DNA from 2 places in the Nonomuraea sp. NPDC004580 genome. Region 2 is predicted to be linked to the other one. Evidence: riboswitches for the same ligand, from Rfam matches in the RefSeq annotation. Region 2 holds a riboswitch; the other holds the start of a gene.
The links. A riboswitch is a leader RNA that binds a small molecule or an ion and turns the genes downstream of it on or off. The one in region 2 is predicted to bind glycine.
Positions count from the first base shown of each region.

Region 1: it holds a riboswitch for glycine, as region 2 does, so the genes downstream of both, gcvP (aminomethyl-transferring glycine dehydrogenase) here and gcvT (glycine cleavage system aminomethyltransferase GcvT) in region 2, are expected to answer to the same signal.

Region 1 is NZ_JBEXLH010000029.1:58,901-70,489, reverse strand. Features, by position in the region: gene ABZW11_RS27170 (CDP-alcohol phosphatidyltransferase family protein) at 1-288, shown strand, start outside; gene ABZW11_RS27165 (mannose-1-phosphate guanyltransferase) at 293-2,797, shown strand; gene ABZW11_RS27160 (FHA domain-containing protein) at 3,065-3,577, shown strand; gene ABZW11_RS27155 (MerR family transcriptional regulator) at 3,601-4,227, shown strand; gene ABZW11_RS27150 (bifunctional nuclease family protein) at 4,356-4,826, shown strand; gene ABZW11_RS27145 (MerR family transcriptional regulator) at 4,975-5,595, shown strand; glycine riboswitch at 5,790-5,887, shown strand; gene gcvP (aminomethyl-transferring glycine dehydrogenase) at 6,065-8,929, shown strand; gene ABZW11_RS27135 (tetratricopeptide repeat protein) at 9,045-9,854, shown strand; gene ABZW11_RS27130 (hypothetical protein) at 10,008-10,355, opposite strand; gene ABZW11_RS27125 (alpha/beta family hydrolase) at 10,438-11,028, shown strand; gene ABZW11_RS27120 (DUF5999 family protein) at 11,249-11,440, opposite strand.
Region 2 is NZ_JBEXLH010000025.1:46,271-57,859, forward strand. Features, by position in the region: gene ABZW11_RS24820 (ABC transporter ATP-binding protein) at 1-726, opposite strand, end outside; gene ABZW11_RS24825 (response regulator transcription factor) at 839-1,540, opposite strand; gene ABZW11_RS24830 (histidine kinase) at 1,537-2,709, opposite strand; gene ABZW11_RS24835 (hypothetical protein) at 2,874-3,335, shown strand; tRNA gene ABZW11_RS24840 (tRNA-Leu) at 3,374-3,446, opposite strand; gene bcp (thioredoxin-dependent thiol peroxidase) at 3,601-4,074, opposite strand; gene ABZW11_RS24850 (DUF3618 domain-containing protein) at 4,222-4,554, shown strand; gene ABZW11_RS24855 (alanine racemase) at 4,574-5,767, opposite strand; gene ABZW11_RS24860 (DUF6286 domain-containing protein) at 5,905-6,504, shown strand; gene ABZW11_RS24865 (hypothetical protein) at 6,504-7,019, shown strand; gene ABZW11_RS24870 (L-serine ammonia-lyase) at 7,000-8,376, opposite strand; gene gcvH (glycine cleavage system protein GcvH) at 8,446-8,835, opposite strand; gene gcvT (glycine cleavage system aminomethyltransferase GcvT) at 8,832-9,917, opposite strand; glycine riboswitch at 10,047-10,144, opposite strand; gene ABZW11_RS24885 (gamma-glutamyl-gamma-aminobutyrate hydrolase family protein) at 10,199-10,891, opposite strand; gene ABZW11_RS24890 (3-oxoacyl-ACP reductase) at 10,905-11,589, opposite strand, start outside.

The DNA.
Region 1 (11,589 bases), on a different contig from region 2:
GTCGTGGTCGTCCTCGGGCGCGACGTCTTCGTCGCCTGTTTCGCCCCCATTCTTCGCAAATATGGCTATAAGGCACTTCAAGTGCATTTCCTGGGCAAGGCAGCCATGTTCAACCTCATGTACGCCTTCCCCCTGCTCTTCCTTGCCTCGCACTCCGGGTGGTATGCCGAAATAGCACGCATTGTCGGGTGGGCGTTCGCTCTGTGGGGAACGGGCCTGTACTGGTGGGCGGGGGCGCTGTATGTCGTACAGGTGCGTCAACTGGTAACGGCGGCCAGAAGGGGATGATCGGGTGAAGGCGGTCGTCATGGCGGGCGGGGAGGGCACTCGGCTGCGTCCGATGACCGCCAACCAGCCCAAGCCCCTGCTCCCTGTCGTCAACCGCCCGATCATGGAACACGTCCTGCGCCTGCTCAGACGGCACGGCGTGACCGAGACCGTGGTGACCCTGCAGTTCCTCGCCGCTCTCGTCCGCAACTACTTCGGCGACGGCGACGAGCTGGGCATGAGCCTGCAGTACGCCACCGAGGACGTCCCGCTCGGCACGGCGGGCAGCGTCAAGAACGCCGCCGACCGCCTGCGCGACGACCGTTTCCTGGTCATCTCCGGAGATGCCCTGACGGACATCGACTTATCGGACATGATCCGTTTTCATCGCGAAAAAGGCGCGCTTGTCACGATCGGCCTGAAAAGGGTCCCCAACCCGCTCGAATTCGGGATCATCATCGTGGACGAGGAGGGCCGGGTCCAGCGCTTCCTGGAGAAGCCCACCTGGGGCCAGGTCTTCTCCGACACCGTCAACACCGGCATCTACGTCATGGAACCCGAGATCCTCGACGCCGTCGCCACCGGCGAGCCCGTCGACTGGTCCTCGGACGTCTTCCCCGCCCTCCTCCATTCCGGCGCCGCCATCTACGGCTACGTCGCCGACGGCTACTGGGAGGACGTCGGCACCCACGACAGCTACCTCAAGGCCCAGGCCGACGCGCTGTCCGGCCGGGTCGCCCTCGACATCGGCGGCTTCGAGCTCTCACCCGGCGTGTGGGTCGCCGACTCCGCCTCCGTCGACCCCGACGCCGTGCTCAAGGGCCCGCTGCTCATCGGCGACTACGCCAAGGTGGAGGCGGGGGCCCAGCTGCGCGAGTACACCGTGCTCGGCAACAACGCCGTCGTGCGCGAGGGCGCCTTCCTGCACCGCGCGATCGTCCACGACAACGTCTACCTGGGGCCGGGCGCCCACCTGCGCGGCTGCGTCATCGGCAAGAGCACCGACGTGATGGCCGGCGCCCGCATCGAGGAGAACGCGATCATCGGCGACGAGTGCGTCATCGAGGCCGAGGCGTACGTCTCCAGCGGCGTCCGCGTCTACCCGTTCAAGACCATCGAGGCCGGCGCGGTGGTCAACACCAGCGTCATCTGGGAGTCGCGCGGCCAGCGCAACCTGTTCGGCCCGCGCGGCGTGAGCGGTCTGGTGAACGTCGAGATCACCGCCGAGCTGTGCGTCCGCCTGGCCAGCGCGTACGCCACCACCCTGAAGAAGGGCGAGTACGTCGTCACCTCCCGCGACTGCTCGCTGGCGGCCAGGGCGCTCAAGCGGGCCGTCATCGGCGCGCTCACCGCGGGCGCCATCAACGTCCTCGACCTGGAGGCCGCGCCGCTGCCCGTCACCCGCTTCCACACGGCCAGGGTGTCGGCGGCCGGCGGCATCGCGCTGCGCACCACCCCCGGCGACCCGCAGAGCGTGGACATCGTCATCATGGACGACCGCGGCGCCGACCTGCCGCCGGCCGCCCAGCGCAAGCTGGAGCGGGTCTTCTCCCGCCAGGAGTTCCGCCGCGCCTTCCCCGGCGAGATCGCCGAGCTGACCTACCCGGCGCGGGCGGTCGAGGACTACACCCACGAGCTGCTGCGCCACGTCGGCGTGAGCGGCGTCAGGGACATGAAGGTCGTCGTCGACTGCGCGGGCGGCACCTCATCGCTGGTGCTGCCCACGCTGCTGGCCAGGGTCGGCGTCGAGGTGCTCACGGTCAACGCCAGGCTCGACGACGTCTCGCCCACCGAGACGCTGGCCGAGCGCCGCCGCGACCTGCAGCGCCTGTCGGAGCTGGTCAGCTCATCAAGGGCGGCGTTCGGGGTGCGGTTCGACCCGGTGGGGGAGCGCATCGCCCTGGTGGACGAGCAGGGCCAGCTCATCAGTGAGGAACGCGCCCTGCTCGTCGTGCTCGACCTGGTGGCCGCCGAGCGGCGGGGCGGCCAGGTGGCGCTGCCGGTCACCACCACCAGGGTCGCCGAGCAGGTCTGCCGCTTCCACGGTGTCCAGGTGCGGTGGACCCCCACCGCACTCGACGCGCTCACCTCCGCCGCCGCGGGGCCCGACATGATCTTCGCCGCCGACGGGCGCGGCGGGTTCGTGGTGCCCGAGTTCAGCCCGGCCATCGACGGGCTGGCCGCGTTCATGCGGCTGCTCGGGCTGGTGGCCCGCACCCGGCTGTCGCTCAGCCAGATCGACGCGCGCATCCCGGAGGTCAGGCTGCTCAGGCGGACGGTGCCGACGCCGTGGGCGGCCAAGGGCGCGGTCATGCGCTCGGTCATCGAGGCGGCCGAGGCCGAGCCCGACGGCCACCGCGTCGACACCACCGACGGGGTGCGCGTGGCGCGCGACGACGGGAGCTGGGTGCTGGTGCTGCCCGCCGCCGCCGAGCCGGTCACCGACCTGTGGGCCGAGGCGGGCGACATGGACGGCGCCCAGGCCCTGCTCGAACGCTGGGCCCGCGTCGTCGAGCGGGCGGCCGGGTGACGCCCTCACGCAGAGTGATCGGAAAGTGTTCGCCGATGACGTGCCCAGAGAGTGCCGCAAGATCGTAATGTAGAAACGCGCGGCGGCATGGACCACGGGGCGGGGGCGGCGGTAACTTTATCTGCGTCCGAACCACAGTGCAGCGCCCCGCCTTGACCTTTGCCGCTGATCAGCGTAAGTTGCGGCATTCGCAAACGTGAAAAAGCGAAGCGAGGCGCGCCCAGAGCACCGTCGCCGCGTCTTCGCGGTAGGAGGCCGAGCCGATCGATGCCGAGCGTCTACTGCACGCAGTGCGGGCACGCCAACCCCGAGGATGCCCGTTTCTGTTCCCGTTGTGGGTCGCCGCTGACCAGACCCGAGGTCGCCGGGGACACCACCTCGACGATCTCCATAGCGGGAATCGAGGCGTACGAGGCTGAGACCGGTGACATGCTCCTGGCGGAGCGGGCGATCGTCGAGCAGCTCCCGCCCGGCGCGGCGTTGCTCACGGTGACCAGGGGCCCCAATCAGGGGAGCCGCTTCCGGCTGGACAAAGACCTCACCACGACGGGGCGCCATCCCGAGAGCGACATCTTCCTCGACGACATCACGGTCTCGCGCCGCCACGTCGAGTTCTACCGCCATCGCGGCGGCCAGTTCTCGGTGCGCGACGTGGGCAGCCTCAACGGCACCTATGTCAATCGGGAACGCATCGAGGAGGTTCCTTTGCACTCGGGAGACGAGGTGCAGATCGGCAAGTTCCGCCTTCTCTTCCTGATGCGGGGCAACTCCGGCGTATGACTTCTCAGGCGGCACGCTCGCACATGAGCATCGGGGAAGTGCTCGCGCTCCTGCAGGGCGAGTTCCCCGACGTGACGATCTCCAAGATCAGGTTCTTGGAGGGCGAAGGGCTGATCGAGCCCGAGCGCAGCCCCTCCGGCTACCGTAAGTTCACGCACCTGCACGTCGAGCAGCTGCGCTTCATCCTGACCGAGCAGCGCGACCACTACCTGCCGCTGCGTGTGATCAAGGACAAGATGGCCGAGAGCTTCGGCCGCCCGCGCGCGGTGCAGCAGGCGCAGGAGGTCAAGCTCAGCAGGGCCGAGCTGCTCGAGGCGGCGGGCATCGACGACGAGACGCTCACCGAGCTGGAGGACTACGGCCTGCTGGTCCCCGTGGCCAGGCGCTACGACGAAGAGGCGCTCAAGGTGGCCCGCACCGTGGGCGCCCTGGCCAGGTTCGGCCTGCACGCCCGTCATCTGCGGGCGGTCAAGGCGGCGGCCGAGCGCGAGGCGGGGCTGGTCGAGCAGACCGTCGCCCCGATACTCAAACGGCGCCGCCCCGGAGCCATCGGCGAGGCCGACGAGGTGGCCCGCGAACTGTCCACTCTCCTGCTCGACCTGCACGCATCCCTTGTGCGCACGGGGGTGCGGTCGGTCCTGGGTCGTTGATACCGGAGCGAGCTGGGAGGCGAGGGCACATTCCAGGCCCACTGGGTGTTACGTTGAATTGAACCAGTCAGCAGAAGCGATGTTCGAAGAGCTGTGCCGGGTGACCGGTCAGGAATACGGAGCAGCCCGTGTTGCAGATGGAGGTCGTGGGCGTTCGAGTTGAAATGCCCACAAATCAGCCGATCGTCTTGCTCAAGGAGGCACACGGGGAGCGGTTCCTGCCTATATGGATCGGCATGACCGAGGCCACGGCCATCGCCCTGGCCCAGGCGGAGGAGCCGCCGCCGCGGCCGCTCACCCATGATCTCTTCCGAGACGTGCTGAGCGCCCTGGGTGTCGGCCTGCGCGCGGTCAACATCGTCGCCCTGCGCGACGGCATCTTCTTCGCCGATCTGGTCTTCTCCAACGGCGTGGAGGTGAGCGCGCGGCCGTCCGACTCGATCGCGCTCGCCCTGCGCACGGGGGCGCGCATCTTCGCCAGCGAAGAGGTCGTCCAGGAGGCCGGGGTGATCATCCCCGACGACCAGGAGGACGAGGTGGAGAAGTTCAGGGAGTTCCTTGACACGATCACTCCCGAGGACTTCGGCAGGGCGGGGTAGGTATTTCAGTGCATTTACGCTTCACGACGCGCCGAGCCGGATCGTTGACTGAGCATGGTCACGGTCCTACGGTGCAAGTGAAACCCGTGGCCGCCCTTTTACGAACCCCCAGATCAGGCCGCGGGATGAGAGAAAGCCGGAGGTCCGCGTGGCGGTCAGCAGCGGCGAGGGAAAGACGGCCGGCCAGGAAGATCCGGTGCGGCGCGAGAGCGCGCGGCAGCGTGCCGGGGAGCAGGGTCTGCTCTTCGACGAGCAGCCGACGGCGCTGCCGGACGACATCGGATACCGCGGGCCCACGGCCTGCGCCGCGGCCGGCATCACCTACAGGCAGCTCGACTACTGGGCGCGCACGGGCCTGGTGGAGCCCACGATCAGGGCCGCGCACGGCTCGGGCTCGCAGCGGCTCTACAGCTTCCGCGACATCCTGGTGCTCAAGGTCGTCAAGCGGCTCCTCGACACCGGGGTGTCGCTGCAGCAGATCCGTACGGCAGTCCAGCACCTGCGTGACCGCGGGGTCGCCGACCTCGCCCAGATCACGCTCATGAGCGACGGCGTCAGCGTCTACGAGTGCACCTCGGCGGACGAGGTCATAGATCTTCTCCAGGGCGGGCAGGGCGTGTTCGGCATCGCGCTCGGCCGGGTCTGGCGGGAGGTCGAGGGCTCCCTCGCGGAGCTGCCGGGGGAACGCGCGGCGGTCGAGGACACCGTCCCGGCCGACCACCCCGCTGACGAACTGGCCCGCAGGCGGCGCGCCCGCCGCATCGGCTGACCTGATCCCGTCTCTCACGTTCGCGCCGGGTTCCACGCTGCCCAGGACAGGGCACGCACCGGCGCGAAGCGGCGACGGAACGTCACCCGGGGTCCGGCCCTCACCGCCGGACCTGCGGTGAGGTGCGCCCGGAACGGCGGGTGCGGTGCACGGCAATCCCGGCTTACCGTAGTAATCTAGGACAGCAAGGCTGACGACCCCGTGCGGGAGAGTCCCCGGTCCTCACGGTCCGGGGCGCCGAAGGAGCAACCCTCCCCGGAATCTCTCAGGCAACCGGTACCGCTCGGGCGAGGCAACTCTGGAAAGCAGGCGCGCCCGCCAGGCGTGCCTCACCGACGGTGCAAGCCCTGCGCAGGGGTGAAGCTCTCAGGTCGCGGCGCACCACGTGGGGCCGCGCTGACAGAGGGGGAGATCCGGCACTCGCCCGCGCCCCGGCGCCGGTCTCCGTAAGCCTCGGGAGGCACACCCCATGACCGATCTGTCAGCTCCGCCGTTCTCGTCCAGGCATATCGGCCCCTCCGAGCCCGAGCAGCAGCGCATGCTCGAGGCCGTGGGCTTCGAGTCCGTCGCCGACCTCGTGGCCGTCGCCGTGCCCGAGTCGATCAGGGTCAAGGACCGGCTCAAGCTGCCCGCCGCCATCGGCGAGGCCGAGGCCATCGCCGAGCTGCGCGCCCTGGCCGGCCGTAACCAGGTGCTCACCTCCATGATCGGCCTGGGCTACCACGACACCGTCACCCCCGCCGTCATCCGCCGCAACCTGCTGGAGAACCCGGGCTGGTACACCGCCTACACGCCGTACCAGCCGGAGATCTCGCAGGGCCGGCTCGAGGCGCTGCTGAACTTCCAGACCGTCGTCTCCGACCTGACCGGTCTGCCCGTCGCCGGCGCGTCCCTGCTGGACGAGAGCACCGCCGCGGCCGAGGCCATGACGCTGGCCCGGCGGGCCGGCAAGAGCAAGAGCGACGTGTTCGTCGTGGACGCCGACGCGCTGCCGCAGACCAAGGCCGTGCTCGCCACCAGGGCGGAGCCGCTCGGCATCACGCTCGTCGAGCACTCGCTGGACGGTGAGCTGCCCGAGTGCTTCGGCGTCCTCGTGCAGTACCCGGGCGCCTCCGGGCGGCTGCGCGACTTCCGCGCCGTGGCCGCCGCCGCGCACGAGGCCGGCGCGCTCGTCGTGGCCGCCGCCGACCTGCTGGCCCTGACGCTCATCACGGCCCCGGGCGAGCTGGGCGCCGACATCGCCGTCGGGTCCTCGCAGCGCTTCGGCGTGCCGTTCGGGTTCGGCGGGCCGCACGCGGCGTACATGTCCGTACGCGAGGGGCTGCAGCGCCAGCTCCCCGGCCGCCTGGTCGGCGTGTCCGTGGACACCGACGGCGACCCCGCGTACCGGCTGGCCCTGCAGACCCGCGAGCAGCACATCCGCCGCGAGAAGGCCACCAGCAACATCTGCACCGCCCAGGTGCTGCTGGCCGTCATCGCCGGCATGTACGCCGTCTACCACGGCCCCGAGGGCCTGCGCGGCATCGCCCGCCGCGTGCACCGCCACGCCACCGCCCTGGCCGAGAGCCTCAAGGGCGCCGGCGTCGAGGTCGTCCACGGCGAGTTCTTCGACACCGTGCTCGCCCGCGTGCCCGGCAGGGCCGCCGAGGTCGTCGCCGCCGCCGCCGAGCGGGGCGTCAACCTCTGGCAGGTGGACGCCGACCACGTCTCCGTCGCCTGCGACGAGAAGACCGGCGCGACCGAGCTGGCCGCCGTACGCGCCGCGTTCGGCATCACCGGCGGCATCACCGGCGGCGTCACCGGCGGCGTCACCGGCGGCACGGAGCCCGAGCAGGCCCCCGACGCGCTGCCCGCGTCCCTGCTGCGCGAGAGCGACTACCTCACCCACCCCGTCTTCCACCAGCACCGCTCCGAGACCGCGATGCTGCGCTACCTGCGCAGGCTCCAGGACAAGGACATCGCGCTCGACCGGTCCATGATCCCGCTCGGCTCCTGCACGATGAAGCTGAACGCGACCACCGAGATGGAGCCCATCACCTGGCCGGAGTTCGCGGCCGTGCACCCCTACGCCCCCGAGGCGCAGTCCGAGGGCTACCGCGAGCTGATCGGCACCCTGGAGAGCTGGCTGGCCGAGGTGACCGGCTACGACGCCGTCTCCATCCAGCCGAACGCCGGCTCCCAGGGCGAGTTCGCCGGGCTGCTGGCCATCCGCGCCTACCACCGCGCCAACGGCGAGGGCGAGCGCGACGTGTGCCTCATCCCGTCCTCCGCCCACGGCACCAACGCCGCCAGCGCCGTCATGGCCGGCATGCGGGTCGTCGTCGTGGCCTGCGACGACGACGGCAACGTGGACCTGGCCGACCTCGACGCCAAGATCGGCAAGCACCGCGGCGCGCTGGCCGCGATCATGGTGACGTACCCGTCCACGCACGGCGTCTACGAGGAGTCCATCACCGAGGTCTGCGCCAAGGTGCACGAGGTCGGCGGCCAGGTCTACGTCGACGGCGCCAACCTCAACGCCCTCGTCGGCCTGGCCAAGCCGGGCGAGTTCGGGGCCGACGTGTCCCACCTCAACCTGCACAAGACCTTCTGCATCCCGCACGGCGGCGGCGGCCCCGGCGTCGGGCCCGTCGCGGTCCGCGCCCACCTGGCCCCCTACCTGCCCGGCCACCCGCTGCGCGGCGGCACGCCGGTCGGGCCCGTCTCCGCGGCGCCGTACGGGTCGGCGGGCATCCTGCCCATCTCGTACGCGTACGTCAGGATGATGGGCGCCGAAGGGCTCACCGCCGCCACGCAGCAGGCCATCCTGTCGGCGAACTACCTCGCCCGCCGGCTGGCCCCGCACTACCCGGTGCTCTACACCGGCCGCGGCGGCCTGGTCGCGCACGAGTGCATCATCGACCTGCGGCAGATCACCAAGGAGACCGGCGTCACCGTGGACGACGTGGCCAAGCGCCTCATCGACTACGGCTTCCACGCGCCGACCATGTCGTTCCCCGTGGCCGGCACGCTGATGATCGAGCCCACCGAGAGCGAGGACCTCGCCGAGCTCGACCGGTTCGTCGACGCCATGATCGCCATCCGCGGCGAGATCGCCAAGGTGGCCTCCGGCGACTACGACAAGACCGACAACCCGCTGCGCAACGCGCCGCACACGGCCGAGTCGGTCAGCGCCGACGAGTGGCCGCACCCCTACAGCCGCAGCGAGGCCGCCTACCCGGTGCCGTCGCTGCGCGAGGGCAAGTACTGGGTGCCGGTACGCCGCATCGACCAGGCCTACGGCGACCGCAACCTGGTGTGCTCCTGCCCGCCGCTCGAGGCGTACGAGGACTGAGCGACTCCTGGCGGGCGGGGCTCCCACCCGCCCGCCATGCGCAGGGCGTCAAGTGAGCAGACATGATCGCTCGAAGTCGTTAGGCTCAGGGCGACCGTCCCCACAAGGAGCTCCGTTGACGTCCTCAGAGCTGGAGACCTCACCTCTCGACACCGCCCGCCGCCTGGCCGAACGCGGCGACCTCGACGCCGCGGCGGCCATCCTCGGCGAGCTGGCCGGCGACCCCGACGAGCCCGACAGGGCTCAGGCCGCCGTGGGCCTCGCCGTCGTGCTGGAGCAGCGCGGCGACGTCGAGGCCGCCAGGAAGGCCGCCAGGACCGCGCTGGCCACCGGCCATCCCGAATACGCCGCCCAGGCCGCCTGCCACCTCGCCCAGGGGTTCGAGCGCGAGGAGCGCGACGAGCAGGCCAGGGCCGCCTGGCAGGCCGTGCTGGGGGTCGGCACGCCCGCGTACGTGCCGCTCGCCCACCTCGCCCTGGCCCGGCTCGCCGTCCGCGACGGCAACCTGGAGGAGGCCGAGAAGGAGCTGCGCGCGGCCATGGAAGCCGGCATGCAGGCGGGGGACGAGAGGGTAGGTGCGCACGCCGCCCAGCGGCTCGCCGACCTGATGGTCGAGCACGGAGAGCCTGGGGCGGCGGCCGAGGTGCTGCTGGACGCCCTGGAGTTCGCGCCTGAGGACGAGGTGCCGGGGCTGCGGGTGCAACTCGGCATCGCGCATCTGGAGCTCGCCTGCGCGGAGTTCGCCGAGAGCGTCGAAGGCGGCGCCGACGCCCAGACCAGCGCCCTCGCCATCGAGCTCCTGGCCCGCACACTGCCGTTGCGCGGGCGGGCGGACGACGCCGACCGGGTGTGGACGTACGGGCTGGAACACGAGAACGAGGCCCTCGCCGCCGAAGTCCGCCTCCGCTACCACCGCGACACCTGATCCCCGCTGAGAGCGGCTCAGGCTCGCCGCCCGACGACCGCGACCCCCGCGTCCGGTAACGGGCGGCTCAGCGGCGGAGGATGCGCGGCGTGCGGCCCCGGTCTGGTTGCGGCGTTCGGTGGCGCTTGAGCAGCGGCCCGGTCACGGGCATGGTCAGCGGCGGCGCATGACGGCTGCGGCGGCTGCCACGTTGACGACGACGATCGCGAGCCAGGCGACCACCAGGCCATAGCCGCCCGCGGTCGCGCCTGCGACGCCGGTCAGGGGGATGCCGAGGGCCAGTGAGCCGAGGACGATCGGGACCATCGGCGCGGCCGGGCTGGTCCGCTTCCCTCCGGGAACGGCGTCGTGCCGTTCGAGCTCGGCGTGCACGCGGTGGGCGATGGTGGCGTCGAGGCGCTCGACGAACGCGTCGATGAGCGCGGCCTCGTACTCCGGGCCCAGATCACGACGAGCTTCGAGCGTGGCCTGCAAGTCGTCCCGGAGGGATTTGTCTGGCATGAGATCCATGATGCTCCCATCTCGGCGCGCCGTCATCCGACCTGAGAGCTAGCGCGGGATCCTTCGCAGGTACGGTGCTGCCATGCAGGTGATGACCCCGAGAGGGCCGGCGCTGGCCGAGATCGACGAGGCCGGCGACCCGCGGCTGCTGCTGGTGCTGACCCACGGCTCGGCCGGCACCGTGGACGCGCCCGACCTGCTGGCCGTGCGCTCGGCGGCGCTGGAGGCCGGGGCGACGGTGGTCCGGGTGACGCAGGCGTTCCGGGTGGCGGGGGCGCGGGCGCCCGGCTCGCCCGCCCGGCAGGACGAGGCGTGGGAGGTCGTCCTGGACGAGCTGCGCAAGCGCCTGCCGGACCTGCCGCTCGTGCAGGGCGGGCGGAGCAACGGGGCGCGGGTGGCCTGCCGTACGGCGAAGGCCGTCGGCGCGGCCGCCGTGGTGGCGCTGGCCTTTCCGCTGCACCCGCCGGGCAAGCCCGAACGTTCCCGCGCCGACGAGCTGCGTGCGGCCGGGGTGGACGTGCTGGTGGTGAACGGCGACCGCGACCCGTTCGGTGTGCCCGACGCGGCGGACGCGACCCGGCTGGTGGTGCTGCCGGGGGAGGGGCACGACCTGAAACGGGACCCCGCCCGGGTGGGCGAGATCGTCGCACACTGGATCACCCGATACGCCTAGCCCTCGGGAGCCACGTACGGGCTGCTGATTCTTCGACGGAGGCGGCGCCCAGGCCGGAGGGTCGGGCGCTCGTTTCGCTGTCCGTGAGGGCGGGGTGGCGGCCGGGAGGTGTGGTCACTCGGCCGGCCGCTCGTCGCCGTGCCTCAGCGGGTTCGGCCGCGCCTCGGCGGGCCGGTGGCGGTGGTGCCGGGGGCGGCGTGCCCCGGCGCCCGGCTTCAGGTCAGGCCGCGCCTACGACAGGGCGGTGCGGGGCGATGGCGGTGCCGCTGGGCAGGAGCTCGCCGGTGTCCTCGAACAGGACGACGCCGTTGCAGAGCAGGCTCCACCCCTGTTCGGGGTGGCTGGCGAGGGTGCGGGCCGCTTCGCGGTCCGGCGCCTCGGCATCCGGACAGGCCGGGTCGTGCGGGCACATCGGCGTGCCTCCGATATCTCGTGGGATGCTCCCGTGATGGAGGGGCGGGAGCCGGCTCGGGTAGTTGTGCTGGCAAGTGTGCGACCTGAGTCACACGTTTCGACATAGTCCGTTAGGACTGTTACAGGAGGGTCCCCGAACCGTGTGAC
Region 2 (11,589 bases):
CAGCACGGACTGCGGCGTCGGCGCGGCGACCTCGGTGACCAGCTCGCCGTCGCGCAGGAAGACCACGCGGTCCGCGTACGAGGCCGCCACCGGGTCGTGCGTGACCATGACGATGGTCTGGCCCAGCTCGCGTACGGACGCCCGCAGGAACGCCAGCACCTCCGCGCCGCTGCGCGAGTCGAGGTTGCCGGTGGGCTCGTCGGCGAAGATGACCTGCGGCTTGCTGATCAGCGCCCTGGCCACCGCCACCCGCTGCTGCTGGCCGCCGGACAGCTCGGCGGGCCGGTGCGCGAGCCGCTCGCGCAGCCCGACGGTGTCGATGACCCGCTCGAACAGCGTCTCGTCGGCCTGGCGGCTCGCGATGTCGAGGGGCAGGCGGATGTTCTGCTCGGCGGTCAGCGTGGGCAGCAGGTTGAACGCCTGGAAGATGAACCCGATCCGCTCGCGGCGCAGCAACGTCAGCCGGCGGTCGCTCAGCCCGGTCAGCTCGACGTCGCCGACGTGCACGGTGCCGGAGGTGGCCGTGTCGAGCCCGGCCAGGCAGTGCATGAGCGTCGACTTGCCGGACCCGGACGGCCCCATGATCGCGGTGAACGCCCCCGTGGCGAAGGACACGCTCACCCCGCGCAGCGCGTGGACCTGGGCGTCGCCCTGGCCGTACACCTTGGTCAGTTCTGTTGCCACCACGGCGGCCGGTGCCTGCCGCCGGGTCTCGGTGAGCGTCACGTTCACTCCTTGGTCGCGGGGGTCGTGGAACGCGACCAACGCTAGGAGGGGAAATGTCCCTTTCCCTGGGCCTTGAGGAGGGACTTCGTGTACGCCGCCAGCTGACCCCGGGTCAGCCTTCCGGCCGATGCACGGGCGGCTGGGCGGGCGGTTGCGCGGGCGGTTGCGCGGGTGGTTGCGCGGGGACGATCAACCCCGCCTCGTAGGCGTACACGACCGCCTGCGCCCGGTCCCGCAGCCCCAGCTTGGCCAGCACCCGGCCGAGGTGCGTCTTGACCGTCGCCTCCGCCACCTCCAGGCGGGCCGCGACCTCCGCGTTCGACAGCCCGCGCCCCACCATGAGCAGCACCTCGCGCTCGCGCGGCGTCAGGTCGCCCGCACCGGGCGGCGCCTGCCCGCTGGGGAGCTGGGCGGCGAAGCGGTCGAGCATGCGGCGCAGCGTGCTCGGCGACATGACCGACTCGCCGGCGTGCACCACCCTGATCGCGCTGACCAGGTCGGCGGGCGGCACGTCCTTGAGCAGGAACCCGGCCGCGCCCGCCTTGACCGCCGCGAAGGCGTACTCGTCGAGGTCGAACGTGGTCAGGATGAGCACCCGTGGCCCTCTGATGAGCCTGGTGGCCTCCACGCCGTCCATGACCGGCATGCGGACGTCCATGAGCACGACGTCCACCTCGACCCGCTCAAGCAGCCGCAGGGCCGCCGCGCCGTCGCCCGCCTCGGCCACCACCTCGATGTCGGGCTGCGCCCCGAGCACCATCCTGAAGCCGGCCCGCAGCAGCTCCTGGTCGTCGACCAGCATCACCCTGATCACGCCGCCTCCTTCGCCAGGGGCAGCCTGGCCAGCACCTCGAAGCCGCCGCCCTGGCGGGGGCCGGCCGACACCGCGCCGCCGTACATGCCGGCCCGCTCGCGCATGCCGATCAGGCCGTGGCCGCCGGCGCCGCGCGGCGCGGCGGCGCCCCTGCCGTCGTCGGTGACCCGGACGAGCACGTCCGTGCCGCTGTAGTCGATCTCGACGGTGGCGCTGACGCCGGGGCCGCCGTGCTTGAGCGCGTTGGTCAGGGCCTCCTGGACGATGCGGTAGACGGCGAGCTGCTGGCCCTCGGGCAGCTCGGCCGGCGTCCCCGCGACGCGCAGGCTGGCGGGCACCGCGAAGCCGCTGACCAGCTCGTCGAGCTGGCCGAGACCCGGCTGCGGGGTGTAGTCGGTGGGCGCGCTCTCGTTCTCGCGCAGCACGCCGACCAGCCTGCGCATCTCGGCCAGCGCGGCCCTGCCGGTGGCCGAGATGGTCGCGACGGCCGCGCGGGCCTGGTCGAGGTCGGTGCCGAGGGCGTAGTTCGCGCCGTCGGCCTGCACCACCATGACGCTGACGTTGTGGGCCACGACGTCGTGCAGCTCCCGCGCGATCCTGGCCCGCTCGGCCGCCGCGGCCATCCTGGCCTGCTGGTCGCGCTCGCGCTCGGCGCGCTCGGCGCGTTCCTCCAGGCTCTCCAGGTAGCGGCGGCGGGTATTGGCGTACAGGCCGGTCAGCCAGACCGTCACCACGAGGATCGAGCAGCTGAAGAACATGCCGAACGTGGGGCGGTACCAGTTGACCATGGCCAGCGCCACCCCCAGCTCCGCCACCAGGCAGGCCGCCATCGCCCAGCGGAACAGGCACTGCGAGGCCACCGCGTAGAGCGCGACCAGCACGGCCAGGTTGGCGGGCACCGGGGCCAGGCCGGCCAGCCACTGCCCGAAGCTGACCAGCGCGACGGCCGAGAACGACAGCAGCGGACGTTCCCGCCACACCAGCGGCAGCAGCAGAAGCGCCGTCAGGGCGAGGTAACCGGGCAGGCCGGGCGCGGAACCGGCGCCCAGCTGCGCGGAGCCCTCCGCCGCAACCCCGGTCAGGACGCAGAACAGCGCCAGAGGGCTCGCCCACAGGGCGTTGGCCAGCTTCTCGTGGCGTCGCGACCACGCCCGTACCCTGCCGAACACATCCTCACGATATGCAGCGCACCCAAAGCTTCTGTCCACCTGAAGACTGAAGTGTGAGTACGACCCAGGTCTTACATGACGGGGAGCTTACGCACGGCTTACGGTGGATTTGGCATTCTCATTACCGGGAGCGCCCCCTGCGGGGCGAGTAAAGGGAGATCGTGATGGCGGATCATGATCGCGATGCCGGGTCGCGCGGCGATGAGGAAGCGCCGCGCGGCCCGAGTCCCGAGCAGCCGGCTCTGAAGTACGGCGAACAGGCCGATCAGGCGTACGCCGAGATCCCTCCCACGCAGCGCGTCGACTGGGAGACGCCGCGGAGCGGTGGCGGTCGCGGGCGCAAGATGCTCATCGGCGCGGGACTCGTCGGACTGCTCGCGGGAGTTCTGATCGGCGGTGTGAGCGTGGCCGCCGTCAACGACGCCGACCATGATCACGGCAGGTTCGACGTCTGGTATGACATGCCGCGCCCGGACCGTTTCCGCGTCCACGCCGTGCCCGACGTGAGCTGCTGGGAGCGCGAGAATGAGGTGCGCTGCAGTGCGCCCTCGCCGCCCCGCGTGCCGCGACCGCCGCGCCCCGGGGACGCCCCTGCGGCGCTCGTCGCGCCCCCCTACGACGACTGAGAAACGGCCGGTCAGGGGCGTGGAAACACAATCGCTCGTAGGGCCGGTGGGATTCGAACCCACACTAACAGCCACCTAAAGACTGCGCCTCTGCCATTGGGCTACGACCCCTTTGCCATTGCCATGCCCCGAGATTTCGGTCGGGAAATGACAATTCGGGCACGGGAAGTGCCACGTGCCGCCAATCTTACCGCCTGCGTACGCGATCCGGCGCCCGCCCGGTCGGCGGCGTTATCACACGAATAACGCCGCCCGCCGGGGAGGTCTAGGCGAGGCCGAGCTTCTTCTTCAGCGAGGCCACGTGACCCGTCGCCTTCACGTTGTAGAGCGCCTGCTCGATCTTCCCGTCGCCGTCGATGACGAACGTCGAGCGGATCACGCCCACGACCTCCTTGCCGTACAGCTTCTTCGTGCCGTGGGCGCCGTAGGCCTGATGGACGGTCAGCTCGGGGTCGGACAGCAGGGGGAAGGTCAGCGCGTCGCGCTCGGCGAACTTGGCGAGCTTCGCCGGCTTGTCCTTCGACACGCCGAGGACGACGAAACCCTCGTCGGTCAGCTGCCCGAGGTTGTCGCGGAAATCGCACGCCTGCTTGGTGCAGCCGGGGGTCATCGCGGCGGGGTAGAAATAGAGGATCACGCGCTTGCCGCGGTAGTCGTCGAGTGAGACGGTGCCGCCGTCGGCGGTGGGAAGCGCGAACTCGGGTGCGGCGTCGCCGGGCGCGAGCTTGGTTTCTGTCACTGGGCCCTCCTGATGAACTGCCACCAACCTACCGGCCCGACTCACTGTGCGGCCGCCGTGCCGTCCGGGGCGCCGACCTGACAGACTGATCACGACCAGAACGGACGCCTCGCCGCTGAGGGCACGCGTACGGTCGAAAGGAGAGCCATGGCTGACACCGATCCCGATGAGCTGGAGCGGCAGATCGCGCGGACGCGCGCGGAGTTGGCGCGGACGGTCGACGCCATCGCCGACCGGGTGAGCCCGAAGCGGGTCGCCGAGCGCACGGTGGAAGACGTCAAGACCAGGGCGGGGCACTTCGTCGCGTCGGTGGGCGACGCGCTGGGGGTGACGGCCAGGCCCGCGGAGTTCGGCGACAACCCCGACCAGATGTGGGACGACGAGCGGCCCGACCTGGGGCCGGTGCTGATCGGGATCGGCGCGGTGCTGGTCGTGGGGGCGGCCATCGTGCTCATGCGCCGCCGCCGCAAGCGCCGCTGACCGCTCAGCCGCCGACGCCTCAGAGAAACGTACGCCCCTCGCCCCGGTAGGTCGGCACCGACTCCACCAGCGTGTCGCCCTCGACCAGGTGCAGCGTGTCGAAGCGCTCGCACAGCTCGCCCGCCTTGGCGTGCCGGAAATAGACCCGGTCGCCGATCCGCAGGTCCTCGGCCGCCTGGCCGAGCAGCGGGGTCTGCACCTCGCCCGCGCCTTCGTCGGGCGCGTAGCGCAGCCCGGCCGGCAGGTACGGCTGCGGCGCCCTGCTGGGCTCCGGTGGCCCTGAGGCGATGTAACCGCCGCCGAGCACGGCGACGACGTCCCTGGCCGGGCGGCGTACGACGGGGAGCGCGAAGAGCGCGGCGGGCACCCCGGTGAACCCGCGGTAGAAGTCGAAGAGCCGCGGATGGAACAGGCCGGACCCGGCGGCCACCTCGGTGACGGCCTTCTCGCGGACGGTCCGCTCGACGCTGCCGGTGCCGCCGCCGTTGACGAACTCGAGGTCGGCGACCTGGCGTACGGCGTTGACGATCCTGCCCCTGCGCAGGACGAGGTCCCTGGCGGAGCGGGCCTGCATGAGCCTGATGAGCCGGGTGTAGGCGGCGTTGCCCGGGGGGTCGTCGCCGACCCCGGCGATCTGCGCCTCGTACGCCAGCAGCCCGGCGAGGCGGAGGCCGGGCCGCTTGGCGATGCTCGCGGCCAGGTCGGCGGCCTGGCCGGGCTCGCGGATGGGGGAGCGCAGTGCGCCCGCCCTGAACCTGCCGCCGAAGGCGACGTAGCCGGCGTCGATGTCGAGGCAGAGCCTGATCTCGGCGCGCGGCCGGACGCCCGCCACGGCGGCCTCGATGAAGTCGAGGTGGGCGGCCGAGTCGACGGTGACGGTGATCCGTTCGGCGGCCTGCGCGTCTCCCGCGAGTGCGGCCAGGGCGTGCCGGTCGGCGGTGGGGTAGGCGACGAGGATGTCGGTGTGGCCGTGCCCGGCGAGCCAGAGCGCCTCGGGCAGGGTGAAGGCCATGAGGCCGCGGAAGCCGCCCATGGCGAGGACGCGGTCGAGGAGTGCCCGGCTGCGTACGGACTTGGTGGCCACTCTGATGGGCTTGCCGGCGGCGCGGCGTACGAGGCCGGCGGCGTTGGCCCGCAGGGCGGCGAGGTCGAGCAGCGCGAACGGCGGTTCGAGGGCGGCGGTGGCCCGGTCGTACCGCTGCCGGTCATCCATACCGGCAGCGTATCCGCATATCGGGCAAATTAACATGAGGCTTGTTCGTGTTAGTTGCGGTCCCCGTAATGATCGGGCAAACCGGCGGCGAGGGCGCGGTACCGCCCCGGCGCCCTGCATGTACGTCTGTCGGTGTGATGACCACGCTTCAGCAGCTCCTGCCCGGTGCCGTCGTCGCCCCGCGGAACACCGGGCTGCGCCGGGCGACCAGGGCGCTGCGGCCGGCGCGTACCGTCCCCGGCGCCCTCGTGGCGCTCACGCTGGCCACCGGGCTGGGGGCGACCGCGGCCGAGGTGGTCGCCGCGCTGCTCGGCAGGCCGCTCGGCTGGGTGCCGGTCAACGAGCTGATCGAGCTGGCGGGCCGGAGCACCTGGCCGGAGCTGGAGACCGTCGCGATGGGCCTGGCCGGAGCGGGCGCGCTCATGCTGCTGCTCGCGATCATGCCGGGACGTACCCGGCTGGTGCCGGTGGAGACCAACGACCCGCTCATCGTCATCGGCATCACCCGCGCGGGCCTGCGCCGCACCCTGCGCGCCGCCGCCCAGCAGGTGGCCGGCGTGGACCGGGCGAGCGTCAGGCTGCGCCGCCGCACGATCGAGGTCACGGTCATGACCAGCGGGGAGAGCTCGGGGCAGATGCTCAGGCAGGTCGGCACCGTCGTGGGCGACCGCCTGGCCGGGGTCGGCACGCTGAGCACCTGCGAGGTCGTCGTCCGTCTGCGCAGGAGGGCCGCCTGATGCGCCAGTACGCGGGCAACCGGGTGGGCCTCGCGGTCGTCGGGGCGATCCTGCTGGCTCTCGGCGGGTACGCGTGGCTGCGCGGCCAGAACCGCTTCTTCGAGCTGCCGCCGGGCGCCAAGGTGCTGCCCGCCGCCGCCAGGAGGACGCTGGCCGAGGAGCCGTGGCCGCTCTGGTTCGTCGCCTTCGCCCTGCTGTTCCTGACCCTGCTCGCGCTGCGCTGGCTGCTGCTCAGCCTCGGCTGGGGCCGCCGCGGCACCCACAACGGCACCGGCACCGCGATGCTCTTCGTCGGGCTCAAGGGCGTGGACGGGCTGGGCAGGGCAGGCGTCCGCGTGGCCGCCGACGGCCTGCGCATCGGCCTGACCTGCCCGGCCGCCGCCGACGTCGGCGCGATCGTGAGCAAGCTGGACCAGGACATCGTGGGGCGGATCCGGCGCGAGGTCCGCGACGACGAGTGCCCCGCCGTGGTCCGCCTGCACGTACGGCGTCAGGTCAGCACTCGATCACGTTGACCGCGAGGCCGCCGCGCGAGGTCTCCTTGTACTTGTCGAGCATGTCGCGGCCGGTGTCGCGCATGGTCTTGATGGCCCGGTCGAGCGAGACGAAGTGCTTGCCGTCGCCGCGCAGCGCGATCCTGGCCGCGGTGATCGCCTTGTTGGAGGCCACCGCGTTGCGCTCGATGCACGGGATCTGCACCAGGCCGCCGATCGGGTCGCAGGTCAGCCCCAGGTTGTGCTCGATGCCGATCTCGGCGGCGTTCTCCACCTGCTCGGGCGTGCCGCCCAGCGCCTCGGTGAGCCCCGCCGAGGCCATCGAGCAGGCCGAGCCCACCTCACCCTGGCAGCCCACCTCGGCGCCGGAGATCGAGGCGTTCTCCTTGAACAGCACCCCGATCGCGCCCGCCGTCAGCAGGAACCTGATGACGCCGTCGTCGTCGGCGTGCGGAACGAACCGGGTGTAGTAGGTCAGGACGGCCGGGATGATGCCGGCGGCGCCGTTGGTCGGGGCGGTGACGATCCGGCCGCCCGCCGCGTTCTCCTCGTTGACGGCCAGCGCGAACAGCGTCACCCAGTCCATCGCCTGCAACGGGTCCTTCTCCGGCGGCTCGGACTGCAGGCGGCGGTGCAGCTGGTTGGCGCGGCGCTTGACCTTGAGGCCGCCGGGCAGCACGCCCTCCTTGGCGATGCCGCGCGTGACGCACTCGGACATGACCCGCCACAGGTTCATCAGGCCGCCCCTGATCTCCTCCTCGGTGCGGCCGAACGCCTTCTCGTTCTCCAGCATCAGCGCGGAGATCGACAGGCCGGTGGCGGAGCAGTGCTTGAGCAGCTCCTCGGCGGTGGTGAACGGGTAGGGCAGGACGGTGTCGTCGGGCTTGATGCGGTCGGCGCCGGTGGCCTGCTCGTCCACCACGAAGCCGCCGCCGACGGAGAAGTAGACCTTCTCCCGCAGCCGCTCGCCCGAGGCGTCCCAGGCGGTGAAGCGCATGCCGTTGGGGTGCTCGGGCAGCGAGATCTTGCGCTCGAAGACGAGGTGCTCGCCGACGACGAACGGGATCTCGCGGGTGCCGAAGAGCGAGACGGTGCCCGACTCGCGCATGGCGGCGATGCGGGCGTCCACGGTGTCGACGTCGACCAGCTCGGGCTTGTCGCCCGACAGTCCCAGCAGGACGGCCTTGTCGCTGCCGTGGCCCTTGCCGGTCAGACCGAGCGAGCCGTACAGGATGACCTCCACGCGGGACACCTGGTCGAGCAGGCCGTCCTGGTGCAGGCCGCGGGCGAACTTGTGGGCGGCGGCCATCGGGCCGCCCGTGTGGGAGCTCGACGGGCCGATGCCGATCTTGAAGAGGTCGAAGACGCTGATCGCCATTGATGTGCGCCCTTCATGAAGGGCCGGGGCCCGGCTCGGCGGGCAGCTCGGCGGGCCCCGGCGGGTGGGTCAGGAGTCGCCCGCGGTCAGGGCGGTGTACTCCTCAGGTGAGAGCAGCTCCTCGGGGTCGCCCTCCACGCGGACCTTGAACATCCAGCCCTCGCCGTACGGGTCGCTGTTGGCCAGGCTCGGGTCGTCCACGACCGCCTGGTTGACCTCGACGACCTCACCGCCGACCGGCGTGTAGATCTCGTTCACCGACTTGGTCGACTCCACCTCGCCGACGGAGTCACCCGGCTCGACGTTGCTGCCGACCTCGGGGAGCTGCACGTAGACGACGTCACCAAGGGAGTCGGCGGCGAAGGCCGTGATGCCGACGGTCACGGTGACGCTGTCCTCGACACCGCGCACCCACTCGTGCTCCTTGGTGTAGCTCAGGTCGTCAGGGATGTTGCTCACTTGTTCCTCCTGTAAAAGGGCAGCTCGACCAGGTCCACAGGTTCATGGCTGCCCCGGATGTCCACAGCCAGACCTGAATCGGCGCCGGTGTCCACGTAGGCCATCGCGATGGGCTTGCCCAGACTCTGGGAAGGCGCACCGCTGGTGACCTCGCCGACGACGGCGCCGTCTCGGGTGACCGGGTAACCGTGGCGCGGCACCCGGCGGCCCCGCGCGACCAGGCCGACGAGCCGGCGCCGTGGCTGGTCGTCCTTGACCGCCTCGAGCGCAGACCGGCCGACGAAGTCACCGGGCTTGTCGAATTTCACCACCCTGCCCAGCCCCGCGTCGAACGGGGTCAGCTCCGCGTTGAGCTCGTTGCCGTACAGCGGCATGCCCGCCTCCAGGCGGAGCGTGTCGCGGCTGGACAGGCCCGCGGGCTTGAGCCCGTACGGCTCGCCGGCCGCCGTGAGCGCGTGCCAGAGCGGGACGGCGTCCTCGCCCGCGACGAACAGCTCGAAGCCGTCCTCGCCGGTGTAACCGGTACGGGCGATGAGCGCCTGCCGGCCGTCCACCGTGCCGGGCAGGCCGGCGTAGTACTTGAGCCCGGCCAGGTCGGCGTCGGTGAGCGTGGCCAGGATCTCCTGCGAGCGCGGGCCCTGGACGGCGATCAGCGCGTACCGGCCGGAGCGGTCCTCGACCACCGCGTCGTACGCCTTCGCGCGCTCCTGCAGCTCGCGGGCGACCTTCTCGTAGTTGGAGGCGTTCGCCACGACCATGAACTCCTCGTCACCGAGCCGGTAGACGATGAGGTCGTCGAGCACGCCGCCGCGCTCGTTCACGATCATGGTGTAGCGGGCCCGGCCGGCGGCCAGCGCCGACAGGTGGCCGACCAGCGCGTAGTCGAGCGCCTCGGCGGCCTGCGGGCCGGTCAGGAAGATCTCGCCCATGTGCGACAGGTCGAACAGACCGGCCGCCTCGCGGACGGCTCGGTGCTCGGCGGACTCGCTGCCGTACCGGAGGGGCATGAGCCAGCCGGCGAAGTCGGTCAGGGTGGCGCCGAGGCTCTCGTGAACGTCTCGGAGCGGTGTCGGTCGGGACATTGGACGCACCTCAGGACAGGAGTGGATGCCAGCATCCTCCCCCTCTGTCATCGGTGCCTGAGAGCTTCGCCCGACTTTTGCCGGACTTTCACCTTCGGCGAGGCCGCGGGGCCTGCTTTCCAGAGACACCGTAGCCGTGCGGTCCTTTGCCTTGAGAGGTTCGCGGGGAGGGCTTGCTCCTTCAGGGGCCCTGACCGGCTGTCAGGGCACTCTCCCGCACGGTTTCGTCGGTGATGTCCGCCAGCCTAGTGGGGATATGGGGCTGTTGTCGCGTTCGCAGTTCAACAGGCCGCGACCAGCGTCTCGAAGAGCGCCCGATCCTCCGCCACCTCAGGGTGCCACTGCACCGCCATCGCGAACCCGGCGCCCTCCAGCTCCACCGCCTCGATCGTGCCGTCCGCCGCCGTCGCGGTGACCGACAGGTCAGGCGCGAGCCGGTCCACGCCCTGGTGGTGGTAGTGCGGCACCGGCAGCGGCTCCGTGCCCAGCGCCTTCGCCAGGCGCGAGCCGGGGACGGGCGTCACCGGCAGGTCGCCGAAGCGCCCAGGGCCTGGGCAGTGGCCGGTGTGGCCCACGACGTCCGGCAGGTGCTGGTGCAGGCTGCCGCCGAGCGCCACGTTCAGCACCTGGAGCCCCCGGCAGACGCCCAGGTAGGGCAGCCCGGCGTCGAGCGCCGCGCGCAGCAGCGCGAACTCCGCCTCGTCGCGGAACTCCCGCACGTAGCCGGTGCGCTCGTGCGGGGCCGCGGCGTACCTGGCCGGGTCGATGTCGCCGCCGCCCGCCAGCACGAGCCCGTCCAGCCGGCCCACGAGCGCGGCGGGCTCACCGGCCGGCGGCAGCACGACCGGCTGCCCGCCGGCCGCCGCCACCTTCTCCACGTACGCGTACGGCAGCAGCGCGGCAGGCGTGTCCCGCCACACCGTGAACGTGGCCTGCTCGACGTAGCAGGTGATGCCGATGACCGGACGCCGCATGGCGTGCCCCCCTCTAGAGCGGCGTGACGTACGCGCCGGAGATGCCGCCGTCCACCAGGAACTCGCTGGCCGTGACGAACGAGGCGTCGTCGCTGGCGAGGAACGCCGCCGCCGCCGCGATCTCCGACGCCTCCGCGAAGCGGCCGACCGGCACGTGCACCAGCCGCCGCTGCGCCCGCTCCGGGTCCTTGGCGAACAACTCCTGGAGCAAGGGCGTGTTCACCGGGCCTGGACACAGCGCGTTCACTCTGATGCCCTCCCTGGCGAACTGCACACCCAGCTCACGCGACATCGCGAGCACGCCGCCCTTGGAGGCGGTGTAGGAGATCTGCGAGGTCGCCGATCCCATCACCGCCACGAACGACGCCGTGTTGATGATCGAGCCCTTGCCCTGCCGCCGCATGTACGGGATGACGTGCTTGCAGCACAGGTAGACGCTGGTCAGGTTCACCTCCTGGACGCGGCGCCAGGCGTCGATGCCGGTCTCCAGGATCGAGTCGTCGTCGGGCGGCGAGATGCCGGCGTTGTTGAAGGCGATGTCCACGCTGCCGTACGTCTCGTACGCGGTGGCGAACATGCGGACGACGTCGTCCTCACTCGTGACGTCGGCCCGCACGAACAGGCCGCCGACCTCGCTCGCGGCCTGCTTGCCCGCCTCCTCGTCGACGTCCGCGCAGACGACCTTGGCGCCCTCCTCG